Regions from separate parts of the Demequina sediminis genome, predicted to be linked through region 3. Evidence: predicted binding sites of a transcription regulator. Region 3 holds the regulator's gene; each other region holds the start of a gene.
The links. Region 3 encodes HrcA, which represses chaperone genes, less so after heat shock. Its sites were predicted from a motif close to TTNGCACTCGNNNNNNNCGAGTGCNAA; they were not measured.
Positions count from the first base shown of each region.

Region 1: a site for HrcA is predicted at 2,551-2,577, ahead of groES (co-chaperone GroES). Genes of this name have one in related genera too.
Region 2: a site for HrcA is predicted at 2,130-2,156, ahead of groL (chaperonin GroEL). Genes of this name have one in related genera too.

Region 1 covers NZ_BAABRR010000006.1:43,355-47,511, reverse strand. The annotation lists gene ABEA62_RS06765 (ArgP/LysG family DNA-binding transcriptional regulator) at 1-645, opposite strand, end outside; gene ABEA62_RS06760 (LysE/ArgO family amino acid transporter) at 716-1,333, shown strand; gene ABEA62_RS06755 (THUMP-like domain-containing protein) at 1,341-2,510, opposite strand; gene groES (co-chaperone GroES) at 2,683-2,976, shown strand; gene ABEA62_RS06745 (WhiB family transcriptional regulator) at 3,118-3,408, opposite strand; gene guaB (IMP dehydrogenase) at 3,623-4,157, shown strand, end outside.
Region 2 covers NZ_BAABRR010000002.1:200,848-205,004, forward strand. The annotation lists gene ABEA62_RS02960 (DUF4031 domain-containing protein) at 27-296, shown strand; gene groL (chaperonin GroEL) at 389-2,014, opposite strand; gene ABEA62_RS02970 (LytR C-terminal domain-containing protein) at 2,263-2,865, opposite strand; gene ABEA62_RS02975 (DUF3263 domain-containing protein) at 2,901-3,179, opposite strand; gene ABEA62_RS02980 (uracil-DNA glycosylase) at 3,289-3,963, shown strand; tRNA gene ABEA62_RS02985 (tRNA-Thr) at 3,971-4,046, opposite strand; gene ABEA62_RS02990 (DsbA family protein) at 4,096-4,157, opposite strand, start outside.
Region 3 covers NZ_BAABRR010000001.1:10,529-14,685, forward strand. The annotation lists gene ABEA62_RS00045 (acyltransferase family protein) at 1-208, shown strand, start outside; gene ABEA62_RS00050 (DUF4870 domain-containing protein) at 275-751, opposite strand; gene ABEA62_RS00055 (DUF4870 domain-containing protein) at 835-1,218, opposite strand; gene hrcA (heat-inducible transcriptional repressor HrcA) at 1,456-2,463, shown strand; gene dnaJ (molecular chaperone DnaJ) at 2,464-3,603, shown strand; gene ABEA62_RS00070 (16S rRNA (uracil(1498)-N(3))-methyltransferase) at 3,600-4,157, shown strand, end outside.

The sequences.
Region 1 (4,157 bases), on a different contig from region 3:
ATCGACGCCGCGCGACTCGAGCCAGCGGGTCTGCAGCGTGTCGCGTGCGTCGAAGTCGACGATGGGAGCGTGGGCGAGTGCGGTCGCGAGCCCTGCGGGCCCCGCATCGCGGGAAAGCCACCGCTCCGCGAAGGCGGGACTGGCGACCGCGCGATACGTCATGCGTCCCAGGGTGGTGACCGTGCAGCCAGGGACCGGGGTGGCGCGCGTGGTCACGGCGGCGACCACGGTGCCGTCGGCAAGGAGCGCGGCGGTGTGGGACTCGTCCTCGCGATGCAGGTCCAGCAGGAATCCGCGTGACCGTGAGACGCGGGCGAGCGGGGCGAGCAGCCAGGTCGCGAGCGAGTCCGCGTTGACGGCTATCGGGAGGCGCGCCGCGTCGCTGTCGCTCAGCCCCAGCGCCGATGCGGCGTCCGCGTCGAGTTGCTCGACCTGGCGCGCGTAGCGGATCACGACGTCACCCGCCGACGTCGCGCGGACCGGGCGCGCGCGCACGAGCAGCACCTGCCCGGTGAGGCGCTCGAGCGTCGCGAGGCGCTGGCTGACCGCGGACTGCGTCACGTGGAGCGCGCGGGCGGCCGCCTCGAGCGAGCCCTCACGCACGACGACGGCCAGCGTGATTGCGAGTTCCGCGGGGATCTTCACATTAGTGAGCCTAATGCTCGTGAAGGAATCATGAGTGGTGCTCGAGACGCGGCGACCCTACGGTGGCGCCATGACCTTTCTTGCCGGGCTCGGCCTCGGGCTCTCCCTGATCGTCGCGATCGGCGCCCAGAACGTCTTCGTGCTGCGCCAGGGCCTGCGTCGCGAGCACGTGCGGCTCGTGGTCGCGATCTGCGCGGTGTCGGACGCGGTGCTGATCGCGGCAGGAGTCGCGGGAGTCGGCGCCGCGATCGAGACCGTGCCGTGGCTCATCACCGTCGCGCGCTGGGCCGGCGCCGCGTTTCTGCTGGGCTATGCGCTGCTCGCGGCGCGGCGCGCGTGGCGGCCCGCGCGTGAGAGTCTCGCCGCGGACGGCGCGCCCCCCGGTCGATCCGTGTCCAGCGAGTCCGCGCGCACGGTCGCGCTGACGTGCCTCGCGCTCACGTGGCTCAACCCGCACGTGTACCTCGACACCGTGGTGCTGCTCGGCACGGTGGGAGCCGCCCAGGCGGCGCCGTGGATCTTCGCGGCGGGGGCCATGACCGGCTCCGTGGTGTGGTTCACGTCTCTCGGCTACGGGGCGCGGCTGTTGTCGGGGGTGCTCGCGAGGCCCGGCGCGTGGCGCGTGCTCGACGGGATCATTGCCGTCGTGATGGCGGCGCTCGCGGTGTCGCTCATCGTGGGGGCGTAGCGGGCGCCTACGCGGGCTCGACGAGCAGCGCCGCGTGGTCGCCCTCGAGGCGAGTGAGCACCACCGTCGCGCGCTGCGTGCCCTTGAGCTTGAGCCGCGGCCGCACCTGTTCGGGGGTGAGGTCGACGCCGCGCTTCTTGATGTCGACCGTGCCCACGTCGCGCGCGCGCAGCTCGCGTGCCAGGGCCTTGATGTCGAGCGGCCATCGCTCGAGCACGCGATACGTGCGGGCCAACGGCGTCTCGACGCGCTCATCCGCGGTGAGGTAGGCGATGCGCGGGTCCACCAGGCGCGTGCCGGTCCGCTCCGCGAGCACGCCCACCAGGCCCGCGCGGATCACCGCGCCGTCGGGCTCCAGGAGCCAACCCCCGAGCGGTCCCGAAGGGGCGCGATCCGTCGGCCCGAAGATCTCGTGCGACTGCCCGCCGCGCAGGACGAGCGCCGCGTGGCCCGGACGCCGCGCGGCGGCGCCGGACCACAGGCCCACCTCGACCACGTCGCCGTCGATGCTCACCCACTGAGCCTCCATGTCGGGCGGAATCGCCTCATGCGGCAACCCCGGCCCCGCCTTGACACCGAGCGCGCGCACCTCGTGACGGAGGTCGAGGACGGCGTCGAGCCGCGGCGAGTAGTCCGCGGGGTCGTGGCGGCGACCGCGTGCCGTGCGCCGGGCGGGATCCGCGAAGATGCCGTCGACCGACAGGTCGCCCAACGCCTCGAGGGAGTCTCCCCACACGACCCTCGCGTGGGGCCACGGGGCCAGGTTGTGCGCCGCGAGGATCGCCGTCGCCTCATCCGCCTCGAACGCGACCACCTCGATGCCGCGTGCGGCCAGCGCCATGGAATCGGCCCCGAGGCCGGCCGTGAGGTCGGCCACACGCTCGCACCCCGCCTCCGCGAAGCGCGCCGCATGCAGCGACGAGGCCGCGACACGCGAGGCCTGCTCGAGGCCCGCGCGGTGAAACACCATGGAGTCCGCCGCGTCGCCGAGCCGCGGGCGAGCCTCGGTGCGGAGCTCGGCGAGGGTCATCGCGGCCGTCACGAGCGCGGGATCGTGACCCGCACGGCGCAAGCGACCCGCGATCGCGAGGGCCTCTCGAGGAGCGAAGCCGCGCAGCGACCCCGCGAGGTCGAGGCACGGTGCGCTCACGGTGAGGCGAGCGGTGGCGGCGTCCATACGCGGATCCTTTCACGGGGGGCGAACACGACCGCGCCCGTTAGCACTCGGGGCACACGAGTGCTAAATTGGTCCTGCTCTCACGAGCAGGAACCAGCTGGGTCCGACCCCCGCGACGGCGGACCCGACCGGTTCGCATTCCATACTTCGACGACGGAAGGTGAGGTCCGCAGTGTCGGTCTCAATCAAGCCTCTGGAGGACAAGGTCGTTGTCAAGGCCGCCGCGGCCGAGACCACGACGGCGTCCGGCCTCGTGATCCCTGACACGGCCAAGGAGAAGCCCCAGGAGGGCGAGGTCGTGGCCGTGGGCCCCGGCCGCATCGACGACAACGGCAACCGAGTCCCGCTCGACGTGAACGTCGGCGACAAGGTCATCTACAGCAAGTACGGCGGCACCGAGGTCAAGTACGCCGGCGAGGAGTACCTCATCCTCTCGGCGCGCGACCTGCTCGCCATCGTCGGCTAATTCCAGCCGTCACCACGGGCCCCGGGGCGATAGCCTCGGGGCCCGTTGGCGTCTGCGGGCGGACGATTCCGCCCACCCCGTACCCCGGCATCGTCCCTTCACCAGGCCTCTCGAGGGACGATGCGCGAGGCAACGGGGCAGCTAGCTCGCCTGACGCAGGCGGCCGGCGAGGATCGCGTGACGCTCATCCTCGCTGAGGCCGCCCCACACCCCAAACGGCTCGCGTGCCTGGAGCGAACGCTCGCGGCACATGTCGAGCACGGGGCACCGCGAGCAGAACTCCTTCGCGGACTCGGCCCGGCGCTTGCGCGCCGCACCGCGTTCTCCCTCGGGGTGGAAGAACAGGTCGGGGTCGGCCTCGCGGCACGCGCCCTCGTATTGCCACTCCCACTGATCTTGGGTGGGTGCTGGCAGTTTCGCCACGGCCTCCATAACGCCCCCTTAACGGGTCTTCGCCGGTTCCCCCCAGGAAAACGCCGTTGCCTCCCGAACCGAACTGTGGTGCCACTGGTGCTGCAGCGGGAACCGGGCTGGTAACCCGGGCCTCGCGTGCTCCCTCACTGCCATTCTTAACACCCTCGGGGTGGCTTGGGAAGTCCCGATTTGCCTGGTTCGTGAGACTCCGACGACCGCCTAGAATGTGCCAATGGCGCCGCTCGAGAACGACCCCTTCGCCTTCACCGGACTGACCTACGATGACGTCCTCCTCTTGCCCGGGGAGTCCGACGTCATTCCGTCCGAGGTGGACACCACCACTCAGCTCACCAAGGGCATCTCCGTTGCGGTCCCGCTGCTGTCCGCGGCGATGGACACTGTCACCGAGGCACGCATGGCGATCGCCCTCGCGAGGCTCGGCGGATTGGGTGTGCTGCACCGCAACCTGTCGATCGAGGACCAGGCTCACCAGGTCGAGATCGTCAAGCGATCCGAGTCCGGCATGATCACGGACCCCGTTACCGTGGGCCCCGACGCGACTCTCGCGGAACTCGACGCGCTGTGCGGCAAGTACCGCGTCTCGGGCCTGCCCGTGGTCGACGAGGACAACCGCCTCGTGGGCATCATCACCAACCGCGACCTGCGCTTCGTGAGCCCCTCGGAGTTTGCGACGCGCCTGGTGCGCGAGCAGATGACGGCAATGCCGCTGATCACGGCGCGCGAGGGCGTCTCGAACGCCGAGGCCT
Region 2 (4,157 bases), on a different contig from region 3:
CGCCGCCCGGCGCGTAGGCTCGACGCATGATCCTCATCGATCCGCCGTTGTGGCCCAACCACGGAACGGTGTGGGGACACCTGGTATCCGACGCTTCTCTCGCGGAGCTCCACGAGTTCGCCGCGAGGGCCGGGATTCCGCGACGCGCGTTCGACCGCGACCACTATGACTACCCCATCGCGCGCCGTCACGAGCTTGTCGCGATGGGTGCGACGGAGGTCTCGACGCGCGAACTCATCGTGAGGCTGCGCGCGTCGGGCCTCAGGGTCACCGCGGCAGAGCGTCGCGCGGGCTGAGTGGGCGGAGCGGACGTAGCGGTGACGCCTCGAACACGCCGATGGCCCCCGGGGACATCCCCGGGGGCCATCGGACGGTGGTTCGGCTGAGCTTAGAAGCCCATGCCGCCCATGTCGCCACCGCCGGCCGGCATGGCCGGCTCGGGCTCGGGCTTGTCGGCCACGACGGCCTCGGTCGTGAGGAACAGCGCCGCGATCGACGCCGCGTTCTGCAGCGCGGAGCGGGTCACCTTGACCGGGTCGTTGACGCCCGCGGCCAGCAGGTCCTCGTACACGCCGGTCGCGGCGTTGAGGCCGTGACCGATCGGGAGGCCCTTGACCTTCTCCACGACAACGCCGCCCTCGAGGCCGGCGTTGATCGCGATCTGGCGCAGCGGGGCGGTGATGGCCGCCTCGACGATACGCGCACCGGTCGCCTCGTCACCCTCGAGCTCGAGGGTGGCGAATGCGGTGGTGCCCGCCTGGATGAGGGCCACGCCACCACCGGCGACGATTCCCTCCTCGACGGCGGCCTTCGCGTTGCGGACGGCGTCCTCGATGCGGTGCTTGCGCTCCTTGAGCTCGACCTCGGTGGCCGCGCCCGCCTTGATGACGGCGACGCCGCCGGCGAGCTTGGCGAGGCGCTCCTGGAGCTTCTCGCGGTCGTAGTCCGAGTCCGAGTTGTCGATCTCGGCACGGATCTGGCGAACACGACCCTCGATCTGCTCGGCCGCACCGGCGCCCTCGACGATCGTGGTCTCGTCCTTCGTGACGACCACCTTGCGCGCCTGGCCCAGCAGCTCGAGACCCGCGTTGTCGAGTGACAGGCCCACCGACTCGGAGATCACGGTACCGCCGGTGAGGATCGCCATGTCCTGCAGCATCGCCTTGCGGCGGTCACCGAAGCCGGGAGCCTTGACGGCGACGGCCTTGAAGGTGCCACGGATCTTGTTGACCACGAGCGTCGCGAGGGCCTCGGACTCGACGTCCTCCGCGATGATCGCGAGGGGCTTGCCGGTCTGCATGACCTTCTCGAGCACGGGGACCAGGTCCTTGACGGACGTGATCTTCGACTCGACGAGCAGCACGTAGGCGTCCTCGAGGACGGCCTCCTGGCGCTCCGGGTCGGTGACGAAGTACGCCGAGAGGAAGCCCTTGTCGAAGCGCATGCCCTCGGTCAGCTCGAGCTCGAGGCCCAGAGCCGAGGACTCCTCGACGGTGATGACACCCTCCTTGCCGACCTTGTCCATCGCCTCGGCGATGAGCTCGCCGATCGCGGGGTCACCGGCGGAGATGCCAGCCGTCGCGGCGATCTCTTCCTTGGTCTCGACCTCCTTGGCCGCCTTGAGCAGCTCGGCGGTCACGGCCTCGACGGCCTTCTCGATGCCCTTCTTGAGGGCGATCGGGTTGGCGCCAGCGGCCACGTTGCGCAGGCCCTGCGTCACGAGCGCCTGGGCGAGGACGGTGGCGGTGGTGGTGCCGTCACCGGCGACGTCGTCGGTCTTCTTGGCGACCTCCTTGACGAGCTCGGCGCCGATCTTCTCGAAGGGCTCCTCGAGCTCGATCTCCTTGGCGATGGAGACACCGTCGTTGGTGATGGTCGGGGCGCCCCACTTCTTCTCGAGCACCACGTTGCGACCCTTGGGTCCGAGCGTGACCTTGACGGCGTCAGCGAGGGCGTTCATGCCCCGCTCCATACCGCGGCGGGCCTCCTCATCGAAGGCAATGATCTTTGCCATGGGGGTAGTTCCTCTTCCGATGGATGACGGTCCCCCACCGCCCGCGACGGACGGCCCGGATCGCGGCGTTCACGTCACGCCGCGCTCCGCACCTCGGCGGAGAACCCTAGGTCTGTTAGCACTCGGACCAGCCGAGTGCTAACGCCGATTCTGGCACTCTCCCCCGTCGAGTGCAAACGCCGAGAGGGTGTGTTCGCCCTCGGCGTGTGCGGGTCCGTCGGGTACTCGCCCGGCGGGTACGCGACGCGCTAGCGGGGATCGGTGACGATCTGCGCCTCGATGTCGGCGTCAGAGCTGGGCGTGCCCTGCTCGACCGCGTCGAAGCCGAGCAGCGACGCGACCTCGGCGGCCGTGTCGGCGAGCGACTCGTCCGCGTAGACCACGGTATTGACGTCGGGCTCGTCACCGCCCAGGTTGGCCGCGGTGACGTCGGTGAAGCCACCCGCAGTGAGGAGGTCCGCCTGACCCGCCGCAAGACCGCCGATTCCCGTGCCGTTGAGTACCGCGATGGGCGTGTCGAACACGATCACGGGCTCGGGCTCCGCGGTCTCGGTCGGCTCCGGCTCGGCGGAGGCCGTCTCGGACGGCTCGGGCGCCGCGCTCGCGGTCGGCTCGGTCGTCGGCTCGGTCGTCACGGTCGCGGACGGAGTGGGCGAGGCGCTCGGGTCGGCCGTCGACCCGCTGTTCCACAGGAACGTCGCGTAGAGGAAGGCCACGAGTCCCGCGGCGAGGAACACCAGCAGGGGCACCAGCAGGAGCGTCCACCACGGTCGCGGCGCACGGTGGACCCCGACGGGCCCTCCGCGCTCGGCGATCTCGTCGAACTCGTCGCGCTGGTACTCGTTGGTCACGCGGTCACCCTATCGTCCGGCTCGCAGGTGTGGGCTCACGCCTCGTCGGCGCCCGCGTGGCGGCCCCGCTGGCGTGCCGCGCGCATGCGTCGCAGCCGCTTGACCAGCATGGGGTCATGCGCGAGCGCGCCCGGCGTGTCGATGAGGGCGTTGAGCACCTGGTAGTACTGCGTCGCGGTCATCCCGAAGAGATCGCGCACCGCGTCCTCCTTGGCACCCGCGTACCGCCACCACCGGCGCTCGAAGGACAGGATGTCGGCGTCGCGCTCGTCGAGCGTGCTGGCGTCCACCACGCGTGCGGCTCCCGCGTCCATCCGTCCTCCATTCGTCGGACACCACGCTACCGGCGGGCGGCCGGCCCTCCGCGCAGGCGCGCGGGGCACCCGGCCCCGCCGCGCATCGTCCGCTCACTAGGGTGTCCGCATGGACGATGCCGGGGGCGACCTTCTCGCGACCGCCGGACTGGGCGACGGGTGGGAGGCGGCGCTGGCGCCCGCGGCGCCCGCCCTGCGCGAGCTCGAGGCCTTCCTGCGCGCCGAGCCCGCGTTCCTGCCCCCCGCGCCGGCGCTCCTGCGGGCGTTCTCGTTGCCACTCGCCGATGTGCGCGTGCTGATCGTGGGTCAGGATCCGTATCCCACCCCGGGGGACGCGGTGGGGCTGAGCTTCGCGGTCGCGCCGGGGCGTCCGCTGCCGCGCTCGCTGCGCAACATCGCGCGCGAGCTCAAGGAGGACACGGGCGAGGAGCTCACCTCGGGAGATCTCACACACTGGCACGCTCAGGGCGTCATGCTCCTCAACCGCGTGTTGTCGGTCGCCCCTGGGGAGCCGGGTTCGCACCGCGGGCGCGGGTGGGAACACGTGACGATGCTCGCGATCGAGTCCCTCGCGACGCGCGGCGGCCCCCTGGTGGCGGTCCTGTGGGGCAACGATGCCAGGGCCCTCGCCCCCGCCTTCGCGGGGGTCGCGCGAGTCGAGAGCGCGCACCCGAGCCCGCTCAGCGCGTCGCGCGGGTTCTTCGGCTCGCGCCCGTTCTCGCGCGTGAACGCCGCGCTCGAGGCGCAGGGGGCTACTCCCGTGCGGTGGGGGACACCGCGCTAGGGAGACGTGGAGCTGGCAGCGGGACTCGAACCCGCAACCCCCGCTTTACAAGAGCGGTGCGCTACCCATTGCGCCATGCCAGCCGGGCGACGCCAGGATAGGACACCCGGCGCCGCACCGTGAGACGGCGGCCTAGGACAGGCCCTCGAGGTACTCGCGCAGGACGCCCGCCGTGAAGTAGTCGACCGACGGTG
Region 3 (4,157 bases):
CCGGCCGTGGATGCGCGGGGCCCAGGAGGCGCTGCGCCGCGCGGCCGAGCGACACCCGTCCGTGGTCATCGCCGACTGGCAGGTCGCGGTGAATCGAGACCCCGGCGTCGTGGGCAGCGACGGCATCCACCCGCGGCCCTCGGGAGTGGGCACGTTCGTCGCCGTGGTCGAGGACGCGTTGCTGCGCGCGTCGACGCTCTCCCCGTAGCCGTCCCGACAACGCGACGAGCCCCCCGCGCCGCGGAGGGCACGAGGGGCTCGTCGCGTGTCAGCGCTACTTGATGAAGGGGATCACCAGCGGGATGCGGTAGTACTCGCCGTTGTTGGCGCGCACCCCCGCGATGATCGACACCACGAGCGCGTAGATGCCGTAGGCCAGCATCGCGGGCCCGGTGAGTAGGAATCCGAACAGGAACGTCACGAGCCCGAGGACCACTCCGCCCACCATCACCACGAGCACGGTGAGCTGCAGGTTGAGGTTCATCTTGCCGTGGAAGTCGATGAGTGCGCTGCGCTCACGGTAGATGAGCCACATCACGAGCGGGACCACGAACGCGAGCGTGCCTGCGGACAGCACGATCGCGACGGCGGCGAGGATGTGGACCAGCATGGCGATGGTCCTGGCGTCGCGCTCGAGCATGGGAGCGGGGGCGACGTAGGCGGGCGGTGCGCCCGCGGGCTGAGCCGGCTGGGCCTGCGGCTGCGGCTGCGGTTCCGGCTGGGGCGAGGCGGTGTCGGTCGTGTCGTTCATGCCCCCAGGCTCCCAGAACGCGGCAGGGCCCCGCATCCGCCAGGAGGCGGAGCGGGGCCCTGATGTTCGTCGGGGTGAGACCCCTACTTGATGATGCGCCAGTTGAAGGGGTAGCGGTACTGCTCACCCTTGTTGGCGGCGATCGCCGCGAGGATGCCGAACACCAGGACGGCGATGCCCACGAGCGGCAGGATCACGAAGCCGATGATGGCGATCGTGGTGATCGCGCCGACGAAGGACGCGATCGCCATGAGGATCGACCAGTTGAGGGCCTCCTTGGCCTGGTCGTTGACGAACGCGCTGCGCTCGCGGAAGACCAGCCAGATGATCAGCGGCGGGATGAAGCCGAACAGGATCACGCCCGCGTGCGCGAGCGTGGCCCAGAGGCGCTCATCGCTCTGGCTCATCGGCTGCGGCGCGTAGGGCGGCTGGGGCGACTGCGGCGGGGGCGGCGGGTACTCGGTCATATCGGTCACGTCTCCTTCGATTGGTCGCCGGCTGCCACCGGCGGTGGGCGTGCATGCCCGACGGGCCGATGCTACCGAGACATCCCCGGTACGTCACGGGATACGGGCGAACAGTGCGTGATCACCGCGCGGCGGGACCCCCGCAGCCCTCGAGGGGGCGCGGGCGAGCCGCGCTAGGATTAGCACTCAACGAGTCCGAGTGCCAGTGCCAATCCGATCCCCAGGCGAGGAGAAAACGTGAGCGAGGAACGCCGTCACGCCGTGCTCCGTGCGATCGTCGAGGGCTACGTCGCGACCCACGAGCCGGTCGGGTCCAAGGCACTCGCCGAGACCCGCGCGCTCGGGGTGTCCTCCGCGACCATTCGCAATGACATGGCGATCCTCGAGGAGGAGGGCTTCATCGCGCAGCCCCACACCTCGGCCGGGCGCATCCCCACGGACAAGGGCTATCGCCTCTTCGTCGACCACCTTGCGGCGTCCGCGCTGCCCGAGGCGCACAAGCGCGCGATCGGCACGTTCCTCTCGGACGCCGTCGATCTCAACGATGTCGTCGAGCGTTCCGTGCGCCTGCTGAGCCAGCTCACGCGACAGGTCGCGGTGGTGCAGTACCCGTCGCTGCGCGAGTCCGCGGTGCGGCGCGTCGAGCTGGTGCGCCTGGGAGCCGAGCACGCCCTCGTCGTGGTGGTCTCCGCGGACGCGCGTGTGGACCAGCAGACCATTCCGCTGGGCGAGGCCACCCCCGACGAGGCCTTCGAACGCGCGGTGCGCGACATCAACGAGGCAGCGCAGGGCCGCACCGGCGCGGCCCTCGAGAAGGCGCTGGAGGCCTGGGCCGGCTCTCCCGGCCAGGTGCCGTGGGCGGCCGCGGTCGCGAGCATCGTGGTCACCGCCGCGCGCGGCGGAACGGTCGAGCGCGTGGTCTTCGCCGGCACGTCGAACCTGGCGCGCGCCGGGTCGGGACTCGAGGCCGACACGATCGCGCCCGTGCTCGACGCGCTCGAGGAACAAGTGGTGCTGTTGCGGCTGTTGCATGAGATGGCCGCAGGCGGAGACGATGTCTCGGTTCGGATCGGCGCGGAGACGCACCACGAGGCGCTGTCCCGCACGTCGATCGTGGCCGCGGCGTATGGCAGGGACGCGTCCTCCCTGGTGGGCGCGCTCGGGCCCACGCGCATGGACTACCCGGGGACGATGGCCGCCGTGCGCGCCGTCGCCCGTTACCTTTCGAGAGTGGTGGAGCTTTAGGTGAAGGATTACTACGGCGTGCTGGGTGTCCAGCGCAACGCGACCGAGTCCGAGATCAAGAAGGCGTACCGCAAGCTCGCCCGCGAACTGCACCCCGATGTGGCGGGGGCCGAGGGCGAGGAGCGCTTCAAGGAGGTCGCCGCCGCCTACGAGGTGCTGGGAAACGCGGACAAGCGTGCGCAGTACGACCGCGGCGTCGACCCGCGTGCGGCGTCGGGCTCCGCGGGAGGCGCGCAGGGGTTCGGCTTCGAGGACATCTTCGAGACGTTCTTCGGCGGCGGTGCCGGTCCCTTCGGCTCCGCGCAGCGCGGTCCCGCGTCGCGCACTCAGCGCGGCGGCGACACGCTCGTGCAGACCGAGGTCACGCTCGAGGAGGCCGTATTCGGCGTCACCCGCGAGATCCAGGTGGACCTTGCCGACGTGTGCGGGACGTGTCACGGATCGTGCTGCGCACCGGGCACCTCTCCCACCACGTGCCGCCAGTGCAACGGCTCGGGATCGGTCCAGCGCGTCGCGCGTTCGCTGCTCGGACAGGTGATGACCACCGCGCCCTGCCCCACGTGTGGCGGCTACGGCTCGACGATCGAGTCGCCGTGCACCGACTGCGCCGGCCAGGGACGCACGCACTCGCGTCACACCGTGAGCGTCGACATCCCGGCGGGTGTCGAGACCGGCACGCGCATCCGCATGTCGGGCGTGGGTGACGCCGGCGTCGCGGGCGGACAGAAGGGCGACCTCTACATCGAGATTCGCCAGCGCGCGCACCAGGCCTTCGAGCGCAGGGGGGACGACCTTCACTGCACGCTCGAGGTGCCGATGACCGCCGCGGCGCTCGGGACCGTGATGACGGTCGAGACGTTCGACGGGCCGCAGGAGGTCGACGTCCGTCCCGGCACCCACTCCGGCTCGACGGTGCGTCTCAAGGGCCTCGGCGTGGGCCGGCTGCAGCGGGCCGGACGCGGCGACCTCCACGTCCACCTCGACATCGTCACTCCGACCGATCTCACGGACGAGCAGGCCGACCTGCTGCGTCAGCTCGCCGCACTGCGCGGCGAGGAGATCCCCGAGGCCAGGCTCGCGCCCATCGGTGGCGGCGTGTTCTCGCGCCTCAGGGACGCCTTCATGGGCCGGGAGCGGTGACCGCACCCGTCTTTGTCGATCCGGGCGCGGCGACCGCGACCGCGGGCGACACGCTGCGCGTCGAGGGGGATGAGGCGCGCCACGCCGTGACGGTCCAGCGCCGCCGCGTGGGCGAGGCGGTCGACATCGTCGATGGCGCGGGCGTGCGCGCGAGCGGCGCGATCACCGCGACGGGCGACCGCTGGTTCGAGATCTTGGTCGCGCGCGTGACACGCGAGAGCGATCCCCGCGTGACGCTCGTCCAGGCGCTCGCCAAGGGCGGCAGGGACGAGCAGGCCGTCGAGGCGGCCGTCGAGTTGGGCGTCACCGGGGTGATCCCGTGGGCCTCGGACCGCGCAATCGTCCAGTGGCGCGGCCCCAAGGCCGACAAGGGGCGCGCAGCCTGGCAGGCGCTCGCGCTTGCGGCGGCCAAGCAGAGCAGGCGCGCCGTGGTGCCCGAGGTCTCCGGCGTGATGACCACGCGCGCCCTCGCGGCGGCGGTCGCCGACGCGGCGGCCGCGGGGACACGCGTGCTGGTGCTCCACGAGTCCGCGCGGCTGGGACTCGCCGCGCTC